Regions from separate parts of the Oceanobacillus sp. FSL K6-0127 genome, predicted to be linked through region 2. Evidence: predicted binding sites of a transcription regulator. Region 2 holds the regulator's gene; the other holds the start of a gene.
The links. Region 2 encodes LexA, which represses DNA repair genes until DNA is damaged. Its sites were predicted from a motif close to CGAACATATGTTCG; they were not measured.
Positions count from the first base shown of each region.

Region 1: the regulator LexA is predicted to act here: its motif matches at 6,517-6,530, upstream of MHH64_RS16245 (DNA topoisomerase).

Region 1 covers NZ_CP150287.1:3,264,613-3,277,150, forward strand. Annotated here, with positions in the region: gene MHH64_RS16225 (NAD(P)/FAD-dependent oxidoreductase) at 603-1,811, opposite strand; gene MHH64_RS16230 (SDR family oxidoreductase) at 2,014-2,718, opposite strand; gene MHH64_RS16235 (hypothetical protein) at 2,719-3,486, opposite strand; gene MHH64_RS16240 (hypothetical protein) at 3,696-4,130, opposite strand; gene MHH64_RS16245 (DNA topoisomerase) at 4,297-6,456, opposite strand; gene MHH64_RS16250 (hypothetical protein) at 6,972-7,121, shown strand; SAM riboswitch class I at 7,478-7,589, shown strand; gene MHH64_RS16255 (methionine biosynthesis PLP-dependent protein) at 7,665-8,783, shown strand; gene MHH64_RS16260 (aminotransferase class I/II-fold pyridoxal phosphate-dependent enzyme) at 8,780-9,967, shown strand; gene dacB (D-alanyl-D-alanine carboxypeptidase/D-alanyl-D-alanine-endopeptidase) at 10,070-11,434, opposite strand; gene MHH64_RS16270 (YjcZ family sporulation protein) at 11,597-11,698, shown strand; gene MHH64_RS16275 (peptidylprolyl isomerase) at 12,023-12,538, shown strand, end outside.
Region 2 covers NZ_CP150287.1:2,965,041-2,977,578, reverse strand. Annotated here, with positions in the region: gene mutL (DNA mismatch repair endonuclease MutL) at 1-1,701, shown strand, start outside; gene MHH64_RS14785 (DNA starvation/stationary phase protection protein) at 2,236-2,685, shown strand; gene miaA (tRNA (adenosine(37)-N6)-dimethylallyltransferase MiaA) at 2,708-3,640, shown strand; gene hfq (RNA chaperone Hfq) at 3,681-3,905, shown strand; gene spoVK (stage V sporulation protein K) at 4,210-5,115, shown strand; gene hflX (GTPase HflX) at 5,171-6,403, shown strand; gene MHH64_RS14760 (methionine gamma-lyase family protein) at 6,473-7,729, shown strand; gene MHH64_RS14755 (MerR family transcriptional regulator) at 7,860-8,222, shown strand; gene glnA (type I glutamate--ammonia ligase) at 8,447-9,784, shown strand; gene lexA (transcriptional repressor LexA) at 10,075-10,698, opposite strand; gene MHH64_RS14740 (recombinase family protein) at 10,977-11,615, shown strand; gene MHH64_RS14735 (DUF896 domain-containing protein) at 11,793-12,026, shown strand; gene tkt (transketolase) at 12,255-12,538, shown strand, end outside.

The DNA of each region.
Region 1 (12,538 bases), 300 kb from region 2:
GTCGACTTGACTTCCATCTCAGTAGATTTTTCACTATTTTTTCTAATCTGCTTGATAAGCCTTCCCTCGGTTGATTCTTCTTATTCTTTTTCTATTTGCCAGAGATGAGTTCAAGGTGACCTACTTGTCAGGGAAAATTCGCCCGTAGCGATCCCAGACAGCGATTATTGAAGTTACTAGAAGATAGAAACTGAGGAGTTAGTACGAAGTTTCTATCTTCTATAGATTTCATAAAGAAAGACCATCAAAACTAAAGTTTTGATGGTCTTTATCGCTTATCTAAAGTCTCGATTATCTTCTAAATAATCACTCGCAATTCGATATCCGACAATGGATAGCAACACAAGCAATAACCCGCATAATGGCTTTTTCATTGAAACTACCTCCCAGATTTAGTGCTTATTTTGATAAAATTGCTTAGAAGAGGATGTTAAAGAAGTCCGGTGTAAATGACACATCGAGAATAAAGGAACTTCGACTAAATAAAAACCGACACGTCCTGTGTCGAACATCGAAGTCACCACATCCTGTGGCAACTCGGTACTCAAAACTCCGCCGCCTCGAACTTCTCGGTCCTTTTCAGCCTCTTTTTTGAACACACACTAGAATAGACGGAATTTACCTTTTTTCAGAACTGTTTTTGGTCCACCTACCATGTAAAGTGAACGGTCATCAACAACTTTTTTCATTGCTGCTGCTGCTTTACCTCTTAATTTTGTGCCATCAAGAATATTTCCGATACCATCGCTAATACCTAGAGATGCTACTGTACCTTTATTAGAAAATACAAAATCCTTCAATGGCTCGTTACGTAATAAAGCAATAATATTATCAGCTGCCGTTGCCCCTTCTTGTGTAGCTAACTGACCTGTTGGTGGGTATGGTCTACCTGATTCTTTATCCATTGTCCATGAGCAGTCACCCAGAATAAAGATGTCCTCAACACCCGGAACTCTTAAGTCAGCATCAACGTTTACTTTACCTTTAAATACTTCGAAACCTGATTTTGCAAGTACAGGATTTCCAGTGACACCGCCTGTCCACACAACAGTTCCAGCTTTAATTAATTCTTTATCATCACCAACGATGAATCCTTCTTCTGTACATTCTTTAATTGGAGCACCAATTCTAAATTCTACACCGCGATCTTCAAGCGACTTTTTCGCATATGTAACCAGATCTTCGTCAAAGACAGGAAGAATAGATGGAGCTGCTTCTACATTGATGATGCGAGCTTTACTACGATCAATATCATATTTCTTGCATAGCTGTGGTACTTTTTCAGCTAATTCACCAACGAATTCAATTCCAGTGAATCCGCCACCACCAACTAAAATTGTCAGGCTATCCTCACTAGCATTATCATTCGTTGCATATTTAGCAAATTGATATTCAATATGCTCTGCAATTAGACGACTTGAATCAATATCTTCAATTGCATATGCATGTTCTTCCATTCCTGGAATACCAAACGTATTTGAAACAAATCCAAGTGCAACAATTAAGTAGTCGTAAGAAACTTCACTGTTTTCCAATACAACACGCTTTTCGTCTTTCTTTACTTCTTGTACAGTATCGTAAATTAAACGAACTTTTTTCGGATTTACTACATCAGTCAGCATAAAGCGTGCTTGGTTTGGATTAATTGTACCTGCAGCAACTTCATGAAGCCATGTACTTTCATAATGATAATTATGTTTGTTAATTAATACTATCTCCGCTTCTTCTGCGGATAGTTTTTGGGATAGACGTCTTGTTGCAACGAGACCGGCATATCCAGCTCCAAGTACAACGATTTTTGGTTTACTCATTCATCTTTTCCACCCTTCTACTTTCCTTAAAATTATTCATAAAACACAAGCGGCACAAGCGCTTCCAATCATTTATCATTACTAAATTTCCCGACGCTTAAGGCCATGCATAACTTGTCTCATACATTGCTATAATACCAAATTTCTTTAGAATAGGCTAATATTCCTTAACTTTTTCTTAAAAAATCTATTTTATTTTTAATCACACGGGTCTAACTGTGATCTCATTTACATTTACATAATCAGGTTGCGTCAACGCATAGATGACTGCCTTTGCTATGTCGTCTGTCTGGAGAGGCTTTCGGTCATTTGGTAATCGTTCACTATTTCTTTCTGTTTCAACCATCCCTGGCGAAATATTCGTTACACGTACCCCTGTCCTTGCTAATTCTTTTTCTAAACCCATTGAAATTGCACGAACAGCAAATTTAGTAGCACTATAAACCGTAGTGGACTTTGTTACTTCTTGACCCGATACAGAAGAAATATTAATGATATGACCAGAAGACCTCTCAATCATACCTGGCAAGACTGCATGAGTACCATAAAGTACACCTTTAATATTCACATCAATCATCTGTTCCCATGCTTTAACATTTTCATTTCTTACTATACCGTCTCCAACCAAACCAGCATTATTCACATAAATATCAATCTTCCCAAAAGCTTCAATCGCGTAATCTACCATTGAGTCAACATTATTCTGCTGTGAAACATCCGTTGAAACAGCTAATGCTTTGCCTTTTCCTAAGCTGTTTATCTCTTTTACAACTTGTTCTAACTTGTCCTTCCTTCGAGCTGCAAGGACAACATCCGCTCCTTCATTTGCCAACTGCTTTGCAATGGCGACTCCTATTCCACTACTTGCACCTGTTACAACTGCTGTTTTTCCTTTTAGCTTCAACATTTATATTCCTCCTTGAAAATTACTATTTTGTTCACTCGATTTCTCTTTAATTTCTTTAGGGGAATCTGAATCTGGTTGTTTTGGTCCATCAACTGGTGGATTCACAGGATCTTCTGGATTCGGTTCATCTGTCTCAACTGGGATTTCTACTTCTTTATTATCTTCGTCGGATTCCTCTGATGGGCTTTGTGGCTGTCCTTCTTCTTCATGTGGATTCTTTGGTTGGTCTGGTTCATCCTTTATTTCTTTATCATCATGTTCTTTCTTTTTACTTTGATGATTTTCTCTAGTTTTGTCTTTTTTCCCATTATTCGGCTTTTGAATCTGGTCCGTAGTTATTTTCGTTTCTACAGTATGATTGCTTGTAGGCGCTTGATTTGTCGTACCATTAATTATATTAGAAGTTGAATGATCTGCATCAACCACTTCTTCCTCCTCAACCTGTAACAGGTCTTCTTCCGATTCTTCTGCAGCATCAGCCTCAACTATTAGTTTGTTATTTTTTAGCGTTAAGGCGATTTCTTGAAAAGATTGTAAACCAGCATTGCTTTTTATAATAAATGCTGCCGGTGTATGAAAGCTTAACTCCTCTTTTGGTTCAAGTTCAAACAATTCCTTGTCTGCAAGCTCATCTTTTTCAGCTTCTTCTTCCTGTATTGCCCCATATTCATCCTTTGTAGCGTCTATTCGGTTTATTCCAATCATAACTACAAAAATAAACGCGATTAATGTCAAAACATTAATAACGATAAGTTTTTTATTTCGCACGTTCACTCCACTCCTATATTATTTGTCTATATTTATCAAATTCTAACTCTTTTCTTCCATTGTAAGCTTTATTTGGATTAATTTCCAAATTTTTTATCAGTTTTGTTATACTTCTCTAAGGGGTACGTTGCTTTTTATACAAACAAAAAAGCTGTTCCTATCAGGCAACACACCTGATGGACAGCTTATCTTATCTAATAAGATTCACTCTATTGTGATATTTTTTTCGTTTCTGAGAATAACTTCCCTCTCTCCAACCATTTTTGTTTGGCTGCTTTCCTTCTCTTTACTTCTGCTTTTACAAGTTTTGGGAAGCCATTTTCAGCAAAGTCCTGAACACTGTCCCAGTCCCGGAAAAATAGAACCTTCATGTCTTTTGAACCATCTGTATTACGTCGTTTGTTTAAACATACACCAAAAATCCGGTTCGATTTTTCAAGCATCTGTTTAAATAAAAGGGGATGTTTTTCCTGATCTTTGTACAGCTTATCAACCATTCCCATAAAATGTGAATCATAACTATGGAAAGAAGTATCAGCAGAAATACTTTTACTGCTGCGATATACTTTACGGTTGCTCGCATTTACCCATATTAATGTACCATAACCCAGGTTCTCCTTTGTACTTACGATAACTTTTTTCATGTTCGTCATCCTGTCCCGAGGAAAATTAGCATCGCAAATATAATTCTCAAGATCTCCGTTTATAGAATTATGCTACCTCTACTATTAAGTATACACCATTTTCCACTTAAAAGCTTAAAAACTGATAATTACACATTTTCTTTACGTCCATTTTAGATTTACTTAGTTAAAATTCCATTTTCCAGCTATAATAATCATTGTTGTTATTTTTTTCATAGCTTAAATAGGCGTTAAACTTTTTTCCACCTTTACTTGTAAGGCCTTTAACAAAGGCTTTCTTTTCTTTTAATAACATTTTTACCATTGTCTTCGTCGGCTTTTTACGCATCGAAGCTAAATATTTATCATTTTTCCAAATCACAAACGTACAGCCTTTCTTCCAATTGCTGCAGCCAAAAGCTTTAAAACCGTCTGTCACCTTGCCGCCACATTGTGGACAAGTCCCTAAAACTTCATTGGTTGCGCGCGATGAGGTTACTTTGTTAATAATAACGTCCTCTGCACATTTAATTGATTCAACCGACTCCGTTGTAAAATGAAATACTAGTCGAAGGAACTCTTGCTTGCTCGCTTTTCCTTTTTGTATATCAGACAATGCTTTCTCAAGACGTCCAGTGAATTCCAAATCAAAAAGGTTTTTAACCGGAAAAGTCTCAACAAGGCGCTTGCCAAGCTCTGTACAAAGTAAATTTTTACTTTCTGTAGTAATATATCCTACATCCTTCAGCTTTTTAATCGTCTCTGCTCTTGTTGCAGCTGTCCCGATACTAAATCCGGTTAGAATACTACCCATTAGCTCTTCACTTTCATCCTCTTTATAACTTTTACCACAGGTCTCCATAACACGAAGCAATGTTCTTTCCGTATGATGCTTTGGCGGCTTCGTTACATGCGTAGTGACCTCAGAGCCAATTAATTGAACATGTTCATTTAAGCCCACAAACGGAAGAATCGTATCTTTTGATTGTATTTTCTCAACTTTTTTCCAGCCTTCAACAAGTTGCACTTTACCTTTTGAATGAAAAAAACCACGTAGATCCGTTTCTAAAACTTTCGTGACCAGCTTTGTCTCCTCATATATAGCTATTGGCATAAACTGCATTATAAAACGGTTTTTTATTGCCGAATATACAATTCCTTCATCTGCTGAAAGTCGTTTCGGTTTTACATATGTTGGAATGATTGCACTATGGCTCTCCACTTTCGCGTTATTAAAGACACGCTTTGTTTTCATAAATTTGATTTCATCTTCATATGGGAGGTCCTCGGAATGCACCTTTAACACGTGGGCTGTTTTCGCAACCAGACTTTCTTCTAAAGCAATACTAGAGGTTCGCGGATATGTAATCAGTTTTTTCTCATAAAGTGATTGGGCCACCTTTAGAACTTTATCAGACGTCCATCCCTTATATTTATTCGTTATAAACCCCTGCAGATTGGATAAATTAAATAAAAACGGAGGAAATTCTTTTTTCTTCTCTACTTGCTTATCTATAATAGTTGCTTGTTTGTTTTGAATCAAATTGTGGACTTCTTCCAACACTTCTTTTTTCTTAAACTTTTCATCTTTATTTTCTATATAGATTCCTTCATATTCATGGTTATCTTCAGTCTGGAACGTTGCAGTTAGTTTAAAATAATCCTCTGGCTTGAAATTAGCTATTTCTTGATCGCGATCATAGATGATTTTTAAGGTTGGTAAGAGTACCCTGCCTATATTCAACGCCTTGCTTTTTCCTTGTTGATATTTTAACGTTGCAACAGAGGTTAGGTTGATACCTATAACCCAATCGGCCCATTGTCTGCTAATCCCTGCATCTCGCAATGGTTGCATTGCATTGTTCGGTTTGAGGTTTTCTAACCCTTGCAGCACTTCATTCTGTGTCCATTCGTTTAAGAGCAAGCGAAATACACTAGCTTTCGGCTTTACTCCACCTCGGTAGATAATACTGTCCCCGATTAGCTGCCCTTCCCGGTCGTAATCACATGCTGAAATAATTGCTTCCAGATCATTTCGTTTCATTAGTGAATGGATTATTTTTAACTGTTTTGCAGCTCCACCATCTGTTTGTGATCGATTCCGAGGATTGCTTTTTACTTTATATTTAAATTCAGAAGGGATAAAAGGAAAATTATCCATTTTCCAGCTTCGCATTTTTCCATCATAGTCTTTCGCATCGTATAACTCTACAAGATGCCCAAACGCCCAAGTAATGATATAGTTGTTTCCTTCAAAATAGCCATCTTTCTTCGTTTTTATTTTCAATGCGTCTGCAATGTTTTTTGCGACGGATGGTTTTTCTGCTAGTATTAATTGGACTCCCAATTCGAATTCATCCCCTATCCTTTAACTCCATATCTATTAATTTTCCGTTATTCTCGTTTAGAAACATTCGTTCGATATACTATTATGCCATAGATTACACTTTTTTTCTAATTGATTCCTATACCGAACTTGGCTAAGAATAGATAGGCTGCATTCAAATACTGTTATATTTTTTTCTGCACCACTACAAAGACATTTTTGCGATCCGTGAAGTTATTCTGACGAGCCCAATCTTCTACCATATACGTAAAAACTAGATCTTGCTTTCGTTTACTTAACATTTCTTTGTCCTCTGGATATTAGATTGAATACATTTCCTTCGCAGTTAGATTTAAAGCCATAACAATATTGTCATCTATCTTTTCAATCAAAAGGCAGATATAAGTAATACATCATACTTTTTTCATACACAAAAATATATTAGGTTTTTATTACGCTTATATTTTCCAAGTGAATGGTTAAACTAGCCTCATTGGTGTAAATAATCACCACAAATTTTCACAGGAGGGGCGATAATGTCTGAGGAAAATAAAAACCGAAACAAAGATAAAGGAAAACAAAACAATCACAATAAACATAATAGGCAAGGCAATAATACGGAATTCGCGAGTGAAAATAGTGAGTTTCTAAACTTAGACAATAAGAAAAACAAACGTAAAAGGTAGCATCTTTAGAACAAAAGCGGAAGCATCCGATTTAGCGATGTACCTACGACACCCCGAACTTCGGGTGGTCCGGCGGGTCGAACATTCCTACGAAAGAGATAAAGAAAGCATCTCCCTTTGGGCGTAGTCTAGTTTTAATCGCCCATTCTGTTACATGGTGTCAGTGCCCGCTTTCACCACAGGGGGATAAGTGCGACTAATCCTCTGGCACATAAAGCTGAGTCAATGGTTAAATGTTAACTCAGCTTTATGCTTTACGAACGAAAACAATAAAACGAAATGCCTCTTGCTTTTTTCAGATTTCTAATGTAAGGTATTACTAATATAATTTCGAAAAATTACATAAATCTATTTAATTCTTATCCAGAGAGACGGAGGGACTGGCCCTTTGATGTCTCAGCAACCAGCCGATAGCGGTCCGGTGCTAATTCCAGTAAGCAACTATCCAAGTTGCTTAGAAGATAAGAAGAATGCTGTGCTATTAAGAGCAATCTTCTTATCTGAGGGTTGCTCTTTTTATTTTTTCTATTGGAGGCTAAAAAAATGACAAACAACAGGTTACAAACGAAATTCGTACAACTAGGAAATAAGAGTGATGAAAAAACAGGCGCAATTAATCCACCCATTTACTTATCTACTGCCTATCAGCACAAAGGCCTTGGACAGTCAACTGGATATGATTATACAAGAACGAAAAATCCTACCCGAACTATTTTAGAGGAAGGTATTGCTGACTTAGAGACAGGTGATTCGGGGTTTGCCTGTAGCTCGGGGATGGCAGCTATTCAATTAGTACTATCCCTTTTCCGTTCAGGTGATCATATCCTTGCACCTGAAGACTTATATGGTGGTACCTATCGGATTTTCGAACAATATGCAGAAACCTACCAAATTGAGACTACTTACGATACGTTTGAAACAGTTGAAAAAACGGAGCAGTTAATTAATGAACGTACGAAGGCTCTTTTTATCGAAACACCTACAAATCCATTAATGCAGGAAATTGATATTCTTAGCTACGCAACATTAGCCCAGAAGCATAAGCTTTTACTCATTGTTGACAATACCTTTTTAACACCTTACTTACAACAGCCACTACAGTTAGGGGCAGACATTGTTATCCACAGTGCGACCAAATATATTGGCGGTCATAACGATGTACTAGCTGGATTAGTTGTTGCAAAAGGAACAGAAATCTGTGAAAAGCTATCCCAGAATCATAATGCTACTGGTGCGGTACTCTCGCCTGTTGACTCTTGGCTACTTATTAGAGGATTAAAAACATTAGCGCTCCGTGTTGAAAGACATGAAGAGAATGCAAAAAGCATAGCAAAATTTTTAAATAAGCAACCAGCAGTTTCAAATGTATTTTATCCAAATAAGGGTGGAATGCTGTCTTTCTCTCTCAAAGAGGAACAATGGGTCGATCCATTTCTATCTTCATTAAATTTAATCGTTTTTGCTGAGAGCCTTGGAGGTGTAGAAAGCTTTATTACCTATCCAACAACGCAGACACATGCTGACATACCAGAACAGGAAAGAATTCGTCGAGGCATAAGCAATCATTTACTCCGATTTTCTGTAGGTATTGAGCATGTTGAGGATTTAAAAGCAGATTTACAACAAGCACTATCCAAATTGAATGAGGAGGATGAGAAATGAATCAAGTGAAGCGGCATGTGGAAACGAAATTCATTCATGGATCACAGAGAGGGGAAACAAGCACTGGAGCGGTAAATACGCCTATTTACCTTTCATCTACTTTTCACCAAAACAGCTTTGATGCGTTTGGTCCGTTTGATTACAGCAGGTCAGGAAATCCAACACGTCAGGCATTGGAGGACAAAATTGCAGAGCTGGAAAATGGTTCACACGGATTCGGATTTGCGTCTGGTATGGCAGCCATTTCCTCTGTACTATTATTGCTCTCTGCTGGTGATCACGTATTAGTAACAACGGATGTATACGGCGGAACATATCGTTTCGTATCAGAGGTTTTGAAACGATATCAAATTGAACATACCTTTGTAAATATGACCGATTTAAATGAAACGGCTCATGCCATTCAGCCGAATACAAAAGCGATTTATATTGAGACACCTTCCAATCCATGTATGAATATTACGGACCTTACCGGAATCGTAAAAATTGCCAAGGCTAATAATTGCCTTACGTTTGTCGATAATACATTTATGACACCACTTTATCAGAATCCATTAGACCTCGGGGCAGATATTGTACTTCATAGTGCAACTAAATTTCTATCCGGTCATAGTGATGTGATTGCAGGATTAGCTGTTACTCGTGATGAATCGCTCGGGGAAAAACTTGCTTCTATCCAAAACTCCTTTGGCGCAATTCTTGGTGCTCAAGATTCCTACCTATTACTGCAGGGAATGAAAACGTTAGGGGCTCGTTTGAAACAGTCTAGTCAATCCGCACAAGTATTGGTTGACTACTTAAAAGCACATCGGTTTGTTGAAAAAGTGTATTATCCTGGTTTAGCCTCTCACCCAGGATTTACAATTCATCAAAGGCAGTCCAAAGGGTCTGGAGCTGTCTTTTCGTTCCAATTACCAAATAGAACTGCTGCAAAAGCATTTGTAGATCATGTTCAGATACCTGTTTTTGCTGTTAGTCTTGGAGCAGTGGAATCCATTCTGTCTTATCCTACAACAATGTCACATGCTGCGATGTCGAAGGAAGAACGTGAAAAAAGAGGCATTACAGATGGATTATTACGCTTTTCAGCAGGATTGGAATTCACAGATGATTTAATTGCAGATTTTGATCAAGCACTCCATGCAGCTGAAGTTTATGCTGCAGTAAAAACCTCTGCTTCTTAATCTAATTTAGATTATTGCTTTATTGGCGAGCTCTGTCCTCAGACAATGCGTAAAGGACAGAGCTACTGCAGCTTAAAAGGCTGGGAATAAAGCCTATTACGATTATTTACCTTCCGCCACCACTATCCGTTCTACAATTTCATCCTCAATCACCTTTCCTACTTCTTCACCAAGTAGGTTATTTACCAGGATAGAAAAAATCAACCGCTCTCCATTGGATATATCTAGATATCCTGACAACGTGCTTACCCCCTCAATAGTTCCCGTTTTTGCTTGCACAGAAAACAATTTCATTCGTTCTTGAAGTGTTCCGCCAATCATTCGATCCGCATGTCCAGCTACTGGTAGTGCATGCAAAAATACAGGAAACCACTCCTTTTTCTGAACTTCATACAATAATTGAGAAATTTCATTTGCCGGAATCAAATTACTATGTGATATACCAGAGCCATCTTTGATTAACAGATGTTTTACTGCAATGCCTAGCTGCTTCATTTCCTTCTCCAGTACTGGAATACCTTTTTCCCAACTTCCCTCTTTATGAATCCTTCTACCCATTTCCTTTATTAGCATTTCCGCTATTCCATTATTGCTTAACTTCATAAAAGGAATCAGTATTTCCGAGAGCGGAACGGAATCTTTTGAGCTTAGTACGGTTGCATTCCTAGGGGATTCCCCTATTTTCACTTCACCATCCCAGCTTATTCCTTGCTTCGTAAGAGCGTTGCTGAAAAGCCTCATGGCGTATTCACTAGCGCCCCATACAGACATCCATCGTTTAACGGCCTCAGAAGTATATGCAATTTCACCTGAAATTGTTATTCGATTACTGCCATGCTCCCGTTCCACTATCAAATCATCGTCCAGAGCCTCTTTCACCGTTATTGCCTTATTTTGAACCGTTACATAATCTGTGTTCGGTGATATTGTAAATATTGGCGGCTCTCCAATAACTGTAGGTATCACTTCGATTAACACAGAACCCGTATCATAATCTTTATTTGGAGAAGCTGTCAACGCAGAAACTTCTGCACCATAATAATATTGCTCATCCGACCAAACTAAATCACGAGAAAGTCGTACATGATCATACCACATATCATCCCCAATAATATCTCCAGTTATCTTATGGATACCTTTTTTCTTTATTTCTTCTGCGAACGCTTTAAAGTCCTCCTTCAGTAAAGTAGGATCACCTTTACCAACTAGAAAAAGGTTGCCTTCAAGCGTATCTTTTCTTAACACCCCATCTGTTTGTAATTGTGTAGAAAACGTATAGTCTTCTCCTAATACATTCAATGCAGCTGCAGCAGTTAAAAGTTTCATATTCGATGCGGGACGAAGACGAATATCATGATTATATTCATATAAAACATCCCCAGATACTGCGGAGCGAATGCTAATACCAATTATTGCCCCCTCTAGCTTTGCATCTGTTTCGATGTAGCTATTTAATGCTTCCTTCATATACGCTCGCCTCCCTTCTATGACAAATAGTTCTACATCAATACCACAAAACCCTTTCGTCATCATATACAACAAATCATTTTTTATTTTAACCCCAGCGCCCTGCCAAAAATCCATTCCGTTCATATACTATGTGTAAACGAAAGCAGGGAGGTGTAAAATATGAGTGATTGTGGCGGCCGCGGCAATAGCAGCTTTGCTTTAATTGTCGTTCTTTTCATCCTATTAATTATCGTTGGAACATCTTTCGGAAAGTCATACTAGAGATTGTTATGTAGTACTAAGTTGTGTTCTCCCTTTTTTATCAACTTATTTTCTTTCCTCCTCTCATTAGATAACGGAACCTTGAGGGATGCTTTAGCATCCTTTTTTTGATGAAAAACACCTCCTACAATAGCAACCTTGTAAATTAACAGCAGAAAAGATTACGAATAATATTCTAAAATCAAGGAAAATATAGGACTTTTTGTATTGTGAATGTAAATCGATCCCATGCTATACTATACTCAATCATTTTAGTATGTAAGGGGGATTTATGTGCGAAAGATAAAAGCAAAATGGAAACTATTTTTCCTTATTTCCATCGCTATGGTTTTTGCTCTCATAGTGACAGCTTGCGGAAACGAAACAGAAAATGAGCAAGAAAATAATACTGGTGGACAAGCAGAGAGCTCCACAATTGAAGAAAATCCTATTGTTACCATTACTATGGAGAATGATAAAGAAATCATTGCTGAGCTATATCCTAAAATTGCCCCAAATACAGTGGCAAATTTTATCTCATTAATTGAGGATGGTTTTTATAATGACTTAATTTTCCATCGGGTTATTCCAGGTTTTATGATTCAAGGTGGAGATCCTGAAGGGATTGGCACTGGGGGGCCAGGTTACTCGATTCCAGGAGAGTTTCAATCTAATGGTTTTGATAATGAATTAAAGCATGAACGCGGCGTACTTTCCATGGCTAGGTCTAGTCATCCTGATTCAGCTGGTTCCCAGTTTTTCATTATGGTAAAGCAGTCGTCACATCTCGATGGAGACTATGCGGCATTTGGTAAGGTAATTAAAGGTATAGAAGTAGTAGATGAAATTGTTGCCGCTCAA
Region 2 (12,538 bases):
ATTACTGATAATGGTGACGGAATGTCCGAGCAAGATGCAACGAAAGCGTTCCTCCGGCATGCTACAAGTAAAATAAAAAACGAAACGGATTTATTCCATGTGAAAACCCTTGGATTTCGTGGAGAGGCTTTAGCTAGTATAGCTTCTGTTAGTAAACTAATTGTTAAAACCTCACAGGGTGATTCGGCAAGTACTTTTCTAGCTTTAGAAGGCGGAAAGGTATTAGAAAAAAAGAAGTCCGATGCACGTAAAGGAACGGAAATCATCGTAGAGAATCTTTTTTTTAATACGCCAGCTCGATTAAAGTATATGAAAAGTTTGCACACGGAATTAGGTCACATTACAGACCTGCTAAATCGATTAGCCCTATCCCATCCAGAAATACGCTTTGAGGCGACACATAATGGGAAAGGTTTATTCAAAACAGCTGGAACTGGTGACGTACTTCAAGTTATTTCACAAATTTATGGAATGAATATTGCTAAAAAAATGCTCCCAATTAAGCATGAGACCCTTGATTTTTCAATTGGAGGCTATATTGCCAAGCCTGAAGTAACAAGGGCTTCACGAGCCTATATCTCTACTATTATAAATGGACGCTATATACGAAGTGTAGCATTGAACCAAGCAATTATTCGTGCTTACCATACGCTTTTGCCAATTGGGCGGTCACCCATTGTTGTGTTATCAATCAAAATGGATCCAATTCTGGTCGATGTGAACGTCCATCCAACGAAGCTTGAGGTTCGATTTAGTAAAGATAGGGAATTGTTTACAGCAATTGAAGAAACGATTAAACAAAAATTTCGAGAAATAACATTAATACCAGAAATGGAAAGAAAAGTGACACCGAAAGAGAAATCGGTCCAACATACGATGAATTTTGATAATCCTGTAGTGGAGAGAGAGCGTGAGAACGGAGGGTTGCAGTCGAAAGAACAGCTGGTAAAATACAATCCACCAGTCAATGAGGTTCGAGAGCCTGATGCTTCTTCCGTTGAATACGAAGAAAAATATACAGCAACGAAAGATGAAGCGGATACTGAAGAGAGTTTTCCTGCCGCATCCTATATAGAGACACCAGTGGTAGAGCAACAGCCTATAGAAGTCGATCAACAACGTGTGCCGACTATGTATCCTATTGGTCAGTTACAAGGAACTTATATCCTGGCTCAAAATGAAAATGGACTTTATATGATTGATCAGCATGCTGCGCAGGAACGAATCAAATACGAATTCTTTAAAGAGAAATTAGGTAAGCCTATGAATGAATCACAGGAATTGCTTTTACCGATGACCTTTGAATTCTCAAAACGAGAAGCAATATTTATTGAGCAATATAAAGAAAGTTTTGAGAAAGTAGGTTTGTTTTTCGAAGCTTTTGGGAATCAAACCTATGTAATTCGCTCACACCCAAATTGGTTTCCGATAGGGTTTGAGGAAGAAGTTATACGTGAGATGGTCGAGCAAATTATGAATGAAGAGAAAGTGAATGTGGAATTGATTCGTGAAGAAGCAGCAATTCTAATGTCCTGTAAACGTTCCATCAAAGCAAACCATTATTTAAAGCAGGAAGAAATGTTTCGACTCCTGGAAGACTTGCGAACGACAACCGATCCATTCACATGCCCACATGGCAGGCCAATTATTGTTCACTTTTCGACGTATGAACTGGAAAAAATGTTCAAGCGCGTTATGTAACCAACCATTGTCCGTAAAGTAAAGTTTTTGTTTTGATTAGTTTAGAATCACTATAAGCCCAAGTTTTTTTGTAACCTAGTTAAGTAGTATTTGAAAGAAACTCCAAACTAGTGATTATTTGCTAATCTGTGCAACAATCGCCGTCCGGGATCGCTCCGGGCGGATGCTTTCCGTGGGCACGGGGCTTCAGCCTCTCCGGAAGAAACCCGCTTCCGGTGAGTCTTCAGACACGCGCTATTCCCACTGGAGTCACGCCCTGCGCTCACCCGGACTGGTAGCACATCGATATCGTGTTTATTAATTCCACAAGTAATAATTGGTGAGCATATACTAGCGAAGTATATTTCCAGAGCGGGTAGACGCACAATCCATTTAAATACACTAATCCACAGTTTATATATTATAAGAATCATTCGGATTACAGTTGGAACTTCTTAATCTGTACGGGAGTTAAATTCGATATGTATAAATTGTTCACACCATGCCAAAGCTAACACTATGCATTATTGCAAATACATTTTAGGTGTGTGTAAAGTGGAAAATCAAAAGCTAGTTAATTTCTTAAATCAATTACTGTCAAACTACTTTATTATGTATGTAAAATTACACCGCTACCATTGGTTTGTTCAAGGTAGACATTTCTTTCAGTTACATGAAAAGATGGAGGAATTATATACACGATTTGCGACAGATATTGATGAAATCGCAGAACGGGTTTTAATGATTGATGGAAAGCCACTTGCTACTATGAGCAAATATTTAAAAGAAGCAACATTGGATGAAGCTAACGCAGATGATAAAGAGGAAGAGATCATCCAACAATTAATTCACGATTTCGCTCAAATCATATCGGAAATGAAACAGACAGGCATTCCGCTTGCTGGGGAATTAAATGATGAACCAACATCAGATTTGTTAATAACATTACAAGGCCAGTTAGAGAAAGATGTCTGGATGTTAAAGGCTTATATAGCTTATGAATAAAAACGTAATTTAGGGGAATACTATGAAAAAAAATGTAGTCGCAATTATAGGACCGACCGCTGTTGGCAAAACAAAATTAAGCATTGAGCTTGCAAAACGATTTAATGGTGAAATTATCAGCGGAGACTCTATGCAAGTATACAAAGGACTAGATATTGGTACAGCAAAAATTAAGCAGGCGGAAATGCAAGGTATTCCGCATCATATGCTTGATATAAGAGAGCCAGATGAGGACTTCTCTGCTGCTGATTTTAAGGAGCTGGTACAGCAATACATTGCTGAAATTACAGCACGAGGAAAGTTGCCGATTATTGTTGGTGGGAGTGGATTGTATATACAGGCCGCCCTTTATGATTATAATTTTTCAGATCGTAAAAGGGACCCTCTACTTACTAAAGAGATGGAGGAAATAGTTGAGTTAGAAGGAATTATGCCGTTATATCAGCGGCTAGAGCAAATTGATCCAGAGCAAGCTAAGAAAATTCATCCAAATAACCACCGACGGGTTATTCGTGCATTGGAAATCTATGAAACAACTGGAATGACAATGAGTGAATACGAAAAAAACCAAGTGATGGAATCACCTTATAACCCGATATTGCTTGGATTAGAAATGCCAAGAGCGCTATTATATGAGCGAATCAACGATCGAGTAGATCAAATGATTGAGAAAGGTTTAAAAACAGAAGTAAAAAAAGTGTATGATGAAGGATATGCCAGCTGTCAATCGATGAAAGCGATCGGTTATAAGGAATGGATCAGCTACTTTAAAGGTGAACAAAGTTTAGAGGGAACGGTTGAATTGCTGAAACGAAATTCAAGAAGATATGCAAAAAGACAATATACATGGTTCAAAAACAAAATGGATGTTACATGGTATTCTGTAACTCCTTCCACAATTGATGAAGATTTTACATTAATTTTCGAGGAATTAGCAGGAATTTTGAAAAAATGATAGAATTAATACATACAGATAGAAAAGAGGAGGAAGTTTGATGGCGCAATCAGTCAATATTCAGGATCAATACTTAAACCAATTGAGAAAGAATCATATTTCAGTTACTGTGATTTTAACAAATGGCTTTCAATTGAGGGGTATTGTTAAAGCATTTGACAATTTTACAGTTTTAGTAGAAACGGATGGTAAACAGCAGCTTATTTTTAAACATGCTATCTCAACCTTTGCTCCAGTTAAAAATGTAACTTTGGATAAAGAATAGCTATTGTAACGGACGCTAATTGAAGCGTCCGTTTTCCTGCTTTTAGAGGTGGAAATATTTAGAGACACACCTCATGTAATCAATTGATGGGGTTGTACTGGTACATAAATGATATAAATGGCGACATATTAAGAAGCGTAACTGTTTGATTGGATTGCGATTAAAATGACTTTAGTGGTTACATGACTTCATTTTTTATAAAATCATGTTGCATTTGAAATACCATATGCTGGGCTATTGTCACGCATATCTTCCTGTTTGCGTATAATGGGATGGAATAAGGGGTGATTTCACAGTGACACAGATGCAAGGATATAAAAATGGAAAGATTAATATAATTTTACAGGAACGAAAAGATACTATACCAAACGCAAAACCACTATCAATCGAAAACAGTCCGTTCAACAAGGTTGATGCTGCTTTTTCTTCATTTGTTGGGATGAATAATTTGAAGCAGACGATAAAGGAAATTTATGCAACAATCTTAATGAATGAAAAACGGAAAGAAATGGGATTAAAAAGCTCGAAGCAAGTATTGCACATGCTTTTTAAAGGTAACCCTGGCACAGGAAAAACGACGGTAGCTAGAAAACTGGCTAAAATGTATTATGATATGAATATTCTTTCCAAAGGGCATTTTATAGAGGCTGAAAGAGCTGATCTTGTAGGGGAATATATTGGTCAAACAGCGCAAAAAACGCGAGCAATTATTCAGAAAGCGATGGGTGGCATACTATTTATTGATGAAGCTTACTCCTTAGCGCGTGGTGGAGAAAAGGATTTCGGTAAAGAAGCGATTGACACCTTAGTAAAGCATATGGAGGATAATCATGATGACTTTGTCCTTATTTTGGCTGGCTATCCGTATGAGATGGACCGCTTTTTAACATTTAATCCTGGTTTGGAGTCCAGATTTCCTTTTATCCTTGAGTTTGCAAACTATGAGGTAAATCAATTGATGGAGATCGCGAAGCAGATGGCATCGCTTCGGGAATATAACCTAACAAAAGAAGCAGAAAGGGAGCTGCGAAATCATCTATATAAAAAGCTCTATGAGAAAAACAGAAATTTTTCCAATGCAAGGTATGTACGAAATGTGATTGAGCGTGCAATTCGATTACATGCAGTGCGTGTTTTAGAGCAAGCGACTTATACAACGAAAGATTTGATTCAACTTACTGGAAATGACCTACAATTAGACCCTGATTAACGTTCTTTGTTATGATGGAAATACAAAAGCAAGACATAAAAGAAAGAGGTTACAAATGTCTAAAGAAAAAATACTAATTATCGCAGTAAAACAAAAGACACAAAGTGATGAACTTTTTTCTTCCTCATTAGAAGAATTGATCTCATTAAGCAAAACTGCAGGTGGAACGGTAGAAAAGGTTATGACTCAAAATAGAAATCGTATCCACCCTGCTACATATATTGGTGAGGGAAAAGTGCACGAAATGATTGCGTTTATGGAAGAAGTGGAAATCGATCTCGTCCTGTCGAATGATGAGCTTTCGGCAGGACAATTAAGAAACTTGACAGACCTTCTTGGAGTAAGGATTATTGATCGCAGTCAGCTTATCCTTGATATATTTGCAATGCGTGCGAGAACGAAGGAAGGGAAACTGCAGGTTGAGCTCGCTCAGCTAGAATATATGCTGCCGAGGTTACATGGTCAAGGAGTGGCAATGTCAAGACTTGGGGGCGGAATCGGGACAAGAGGTCCAGGGGAAACAAAACTGGAAACGGACCGAAGACATATAAATAAGCGTATCGATGATATTAAGAGCAGATTAAAGCAAGTTGTTAACCAAAGAACACAGTACCGTAAAAGAAGAAAAAATAATGCTACTTTCCAAATAGCGATTGTAGGCTATACCAACGCAGGAAAATCAACATTATTTAACCGATTAACGATGAGTGACTCACTTGAGGAAGATCTCTTATTTGCAACATTAGATCCATTAACGAGAAAGGTTCGTTTGCCTTCAGGGTTTGAACTGCTTATGACAGATACAGTTGGATTCCTTCAGGAGCTTCCAACAGCATTAATTGCTTCCTTCAGGTCAACATTAGAAGAAGTCGTTGAGTCAGATTTTTTATTACATGTAGTAGACGCGTCCCATCCGGACCAAGTGCAGCAGCAGGATACTGTAAATCGTTTGCTTGAAGAGCTTGAGGCAAATCATTTACCGATGCTGACACTGTATAATAAAAGAGATATGGTGGAAGGGGACTTTATACCAGAGAATCATCCATACCTGTTAGTAAGTGCATACGATAAAAAGGACAATGAGTTGGTTTTGCAAAAGGTGGAAGACATGCTTAAAGAACAGTGGCAACCTTATTCGGTTGAATTAAATCCCGATCAAGGCAATTTAATCAATAAACTTACGAAAGAGACAATTATTACTTATAAACAGTTTGATGAAGATAAAAATAAATATTTGATTGAAGGGTCTATAAGAAAAGACCATGCATTGAATCATTTCTTATTATAGAAAATGAATTAAATGTAGTCGACATTTCTTTTTACAAATGAACAGCTAGAAGAGGAGAAACAAAAACAGATGATAGAAAATTGGATAACACAAGCAGAAGAAAATTGCGGAGAGCGATTTAAAGAAATTAATACGATTGTAGAAATGAATCAAAAGAAAGTACTCGATGCTTTTATAAAAAATCGGATTAGCGATAGTCATTTTAATTCGACGACTGGTTATGGATATGATGATTTAGGGCGAGAGGGGATAGAAGCTGTTTATGCGGATGTCTTTGGCGGAGAAGATGCACTCGTTCGTCCGCAAATCGTCTCCGGGACACATGCGATTTCCACAGCTTTATTCGGGTTGTTGCGACCGAATGATGAATTAATCTATATAACTGGAAAACCTTATGATACGTTGGAAGAAGTAATCGGTAAACGAGGAAATAATGCGGGCTCCTTAATTGATTTTCATATTAATTATAATGAAGTTTCACTGACGGCGGATGGTTCAATTGATTATAGAAAGGTAAAACATGCAATCAATGAGAAAACAAAGGTTATTGGTATCCAGCGTTCGAAAGGATATGATGAAAGACCATCTTTTACAATTGACCAAATTGGTGAAATGGTTCGTTTTGTAAAGGAAATCAATCAAGACATTATTGTTTTTGTTGATAATTGCTATGGTGAATTTGTGGAAGATAAGGAACCACTTCAGGTTGGGGCAGACATTATGGCTGGTTCTTTAATTAAAAATCCAGGTGGTGGAATTGTACGAGCTGGTGGATATATTGTTGGGAGAGCGGATTTAATACACCAATGCGGGAATCGTTTAACAGCTCCAGGACTTGGTAAAGAGACCGGTGCTACGATGGACATGCTTCAAGAAATGTATCAAGGGTTCTTCCTTGCACCACATATTGTTGGGGAAGCGTTAAAGGGAGCAGTGTTAACCGCGCGTTTTCTGGAGTTGGTCGGGTTTCAAACATCACCAGGTTATAAGGAGAAACGAACAGACTTAATTCAATCGGTAACCTTTAAAGAAGCGGATCAAATGATAGCTTTTTGTCAGGCCATCCAGCAATATTCTCCAGTAAATTCCTTTGTTACACCGTACCCTAGCGAAATGCCGGGATATGAGGATGAGGTCATTATGGCCGCTGGTACATTTATTCAAGGTGCAAGCATTGAACTATCAGCAGATGGCCCAATAAGAGAGCCCTTTACAGCATTTGTTCAAGGAGGATTAACCTATTCTCATGTGAAAATCGCTTTAAAAGAATCCGTAAAAGTATTATTGGATAAAGGTTTTTTACCGGTTAAAAAGGGAATAGAATGACTATAAAGAGTTTCTATGAAAAACGATGTTAGAATTCCTGACATATAATTGACAGGATACCTTACATAATTTATAATGTTGTTATAAAAGCTTAGGGGGTTATCTTTTGAATGATCAAGATCGTCGTTCGATGCCCTTGTTCTCAATTGGTATAGTTATGAAACTAACTGAACTAACAGCGAGACAAATCAGATATTATGAAGAAAATGAATTAATCACACCGGAACGAACCTCTGGCAATCAACGTTTGTTTTCCTTCAATGATGTTGACAAACTTTTAGAAATTAAGGACCTTTTAGATAAAGGCTTGAATCTAGCCGGGATAAAGCTTTTGCTTAAGGGGGAAGTAATCGTTGAGGAGAAGGTTGAGCAGAAATCGGATATATCTGATAAAGAACTTCGAAAAATTTTAAAACATGAGTTAAGTGAAGCTGGTAGACTGGGAAGAACAAGCTTGCGACAAGGCGAACTTTCAAGATTTTTTCGCAGTTAGGTAAGCTTAAAATTTCCTAACTGTACAGTTGTTCTCAAGAGGCTTGCACAAGTGTTGGGTTTTCTTAGAATTTGATGAATTAGTTTCTAAGAATAGCCTTTACGAATACCAAGCATCTAATAAAAAAGGTGTTAAGTATGTGAGGGAAGCAATGATATTTAACGACGTTTTTCAGGAGCTTCCCGCAGCATATTTATAATATATTTTTAGGAGGAGAAGCAAGTATGGGAGAGAGATTTACAAAGGAATCAATCAAGAAGCAAATTAAAGAGGAAAACGTTAAGTTTATCCGTTTGCAATTTACGGATATGCTTGGAACTATCAAAAACGTCGAAATCCCGCTAAGTCAACTAGATAAAGCTTTGGATAATAAAATGATGTTTGATGGTTCATCGATTGAAGGCTTTGTTCGTATTGAAGAATCGGATATGCAATTACATCCAGACTTGGATACGTTTGTAGTGTTCCCATGGACTTCAGAAAAAGGAAAGGTAGCTCGTTTTATTTGTGATATTTATAATCCTGATGGAACACCGTTTTCTGGATGTCCGAGATACAACTTGAAGCGTAACCTAAAGAAAATGGAAGAGTTAGGATTCACTGCATTTAATATTGGGACTGAACCTGAATTCTTTTTGTTCAAACTGGATGAAAATGGTGAGCCAACACTTGAATTAAATGATCATGGTGGATATTTTGACTTAGCACCAACAGATTTAGGGGAAAATTGCCGTCGGGATATCGTTTTGGAGTTGGAAGAAATGGGCTTTGAGATTGAAGCTTCTCACCATGAGGTAGCTCCAGGGCAACATGAAATTGACTTTAAATACTCTGATGCGATCAAGCATGCAGATGATATTCAAACTTTTAAATTAGTTGTTAAAACAATTGCAAGAAAGCATAATCTGCATGCAACTTTTATGCCAAAACCATTATTCGGAGTAAATGGCTCTGGAATGCATGTGAATATGTCATTGTTTTCCGGTAAAGAGAATGCCTTTTTTGATAAAAGTGGTGATATGGAATTAAGTAAAACTGCATTTCAATTCCTTGCTGGAATATTAGAACATGCAACGCATTTTACAGCTGTTACAAATCCAACAGTAAATTCCTATAAGCGATTAGTTCCTGGATACGAAGCACCTTGTTATGTTGCTTGGTCTGGATCAAACCGTAGTCCATTAATTCGAATTCCAACATCTAGAGGGTTAAGCACTCGTATTGAGGTTCGCAGTGTAGATCCAGCCGCAAACCCATATCTGGCACTTTCTGTATTGTTAGCTGCTGGCTTAGATGGAGTGGAAAATAAAATGGAGCCGCCAGTTTCGATTGATCGTAACATCTATGTAATGGATAAAGCGGAACGCGAAGCAAATGGTATTAAAGATTTACCTGCTACGTTAATGGATGCACTAACTGAGCTTAAGAAAGATGAAGTACTTGTTGAAGCACTAGGTGAGCATTTATTTGAACACTTTATTGAAGCGAAGGAAATTGAATGGGATATGTTCAGAACAACTGTTCACCCATGGGAGAGAGAGCAGTATCTAACAAATTATTAAGCGTGTTTATTTGGTGAGTGCGGTTAAATATTTAGTGAAGTTCAATGCTTGATATTTGGCATGTACCCACGAAATAATCACCAAATTATCGGAGTGATGTATTGTAACTCCTTTTAATAAACTTCATATAACGATTAGTTCCGAATACCGTTCATACATAAGTGTGAACGGTATTTATATTGTTTATAAAACGTCTTGAAGGATAACGAATAGAAAAAAGCCCAACACTTTTTGTGATAGGGCTATTGAATACGTATATATTGGAATATTATTCCGGCCGTGCCGATAGATTAATGAATATTCCGGTACAATCCGATTACTTTTCCTAAAATCGTGACATTTTGATAAATTAACGGCTCCATCGTCGCGTTTTCTGGTTGTAGGCGAATATGCCCTTTTTCTTTAAAAAATCGCTTTACTGTTGCTTCATTATCATCGGTCATTGCCACAACAATATCACTATTATCTGCAGTGTTTTGTTGCTTAACAATAACCATATCTCCATCAAGAATTCCGGCCTCTATCATACTTTCTCCATCAATTTCCAGAATAAATAAATTATCATCAGGACTTGCGGTTGTACTAGGAAGCGGAATAAATTCCTCGATGTTCTCAACGGCAGTAATTGGAATACCTGCAGTAACCTTACCGATCACTGGAGCATAGCGAACTTCTTCTTTAGGTATATGACTATCTTCTGATAGATCCATAATTTCGATTGCTCTTGGTTTTGTAGGATCCCGGCGAATATATCCTTTCGATTCAATTCTCTCAAGATGCCCATGAACGGTAGAACTAGAAGCAAGACCAACAGCGGCTGCTATTTCACGTACAGACGGTGGATATCCTTTTTTTCTAACTTCATCTTTTATAAACTCAAGAATCATTTGTTGTCTTTTTGAAAGTTTTGTCATCTCTTTTTCACCTCTCACATAGGATTTATTAATGATAGTTTACCATTTTACGTATACTTAAGCAAACATTCGTTCTAAAAAAAGTTGACAAGACCATATGTTCGGTAGTATACTTTTGTTAATCGAACAGTCGTTCTTAAAAAGGGGGCTATAATCATGTTTGAAAAAATTTCAAAAACGGATGCTTTTTATTTAGTAGCTTTTGCGTTAACATTAGGGTTCTTATACTTTTCTATCATTATTAGTGGGTAAAATATTTTACGAAGGGGCACGACGTTTTGAATGCACTGATATACTGCCGTGTTAGTACAGATAAAAAAACGCAAGAAACTTCATTAGCTCGGCAGAAGCAAGAATTATTCAATCTTGCAGCAAAATATAATTTTACGGTTATTGATTGTATTGAGGAGCAAGAGAGTGGCTATCAAATTGAACGAGAAGGTATCTTTCAAATGCTCGATTATTTTTCTGCAAACAAAGCTAATTGTTTATTGATTCAGGATGAGACAAGACTAGGTAGGGGGAATACGAAAATTGCCCTATTTCATCAGTTGAATAAAATGCAGATTCCTATCTACACAGTGATGCAAGATGGAGAGTTGGAATTAACTGAATCAGATTCGATGGTTTTGCAGATTGTAGGAATTGTTGAGGAATACCAACGGAAAATTCACAACATGAAAATAAAACGTGGGGTGAAAAAGGCTATTCGAGAAGGTTATAATCCAAGTAAAAACCTCTCCAATATTAACCACGCACCAGGAAGAGATCGTATTTCATTTCCGATTGAGGAAGTTGTCCGCCTGCGTCAAAACAACCTTACCTTTGATGAAATTACAAAAACATTAAATGGATTGGGGTATAATGTTTCGAAGGCAACTGTTCATCGGAGGTATAAAGAATTTCGAAATACTTGAATATCGCTAGCGTGTAGAGTACGATGTAAAGACAGGAATTAGATTATTATTCTTGTCTTTTATTTTGCAAATAGGAAGGAATGCATACTACTTTGCAGTTTGGGTAAGACATTCGCCTGAAATCTTGACGAATGCCAAGTTTTCTAATGTTATTTTAAATAGTGGGAGGTCCGTTCTATGCTATCAAAAGAAAAACTAGAACGTATTAATATATTGGCGAAGAAAGCTAAAGAAGAAGGTTTATCCGATAAGGAAAAAAAAGAACAAAAGCAATTAAGAGAAGAATATTTGAATAATGTACGGAGTTCTTTTAAAAACCAATTTAAAACAATGACAGTAATTGACCCTGCTGGAAATGATGTTACACCACAAAAAGTTCGAGATTTACAAAAAAGGAATAAAATGCATTAATCATAATGCTTGCTTGCATAAAGGACAGTTAGATCTACTATATAAGTGGTCAGCTGTTCTTTGTTTGTGTTATCTCCAATAGTTTTAATTTACGAAAGATTTCATTGTTAGCTTCTATTTTGTTTGGACAGCAAACAAAATAGAAGGAATTACTTGTTACAAAACCGGTTTCATTATAGAATGAAGAAGAATACTCCATTAATTTAGAAACGAGAGGTGCAAGAAACTATGTCACATGAGATTGAACAGTTATCAGTAAATACGATTCGTACATTGTCGATTGATGCGATCGAACATGCAAATTCAGGTCACCCGGGTTTACCAATGGGAGCTGCGCCAATGGCATATACGCTTTGGACGGACTTTATGAATCATAATCCAAAGAATTCAAAATGGTTTAACCGAGATAGGTTCGTACTTTCTGCTGGACATGGATCCATGCTTTTATACAGCTTGCTTCATTTATCTGGTTATAATCTTACAATTGATGATTTGAAAAATTTCCGTCAATG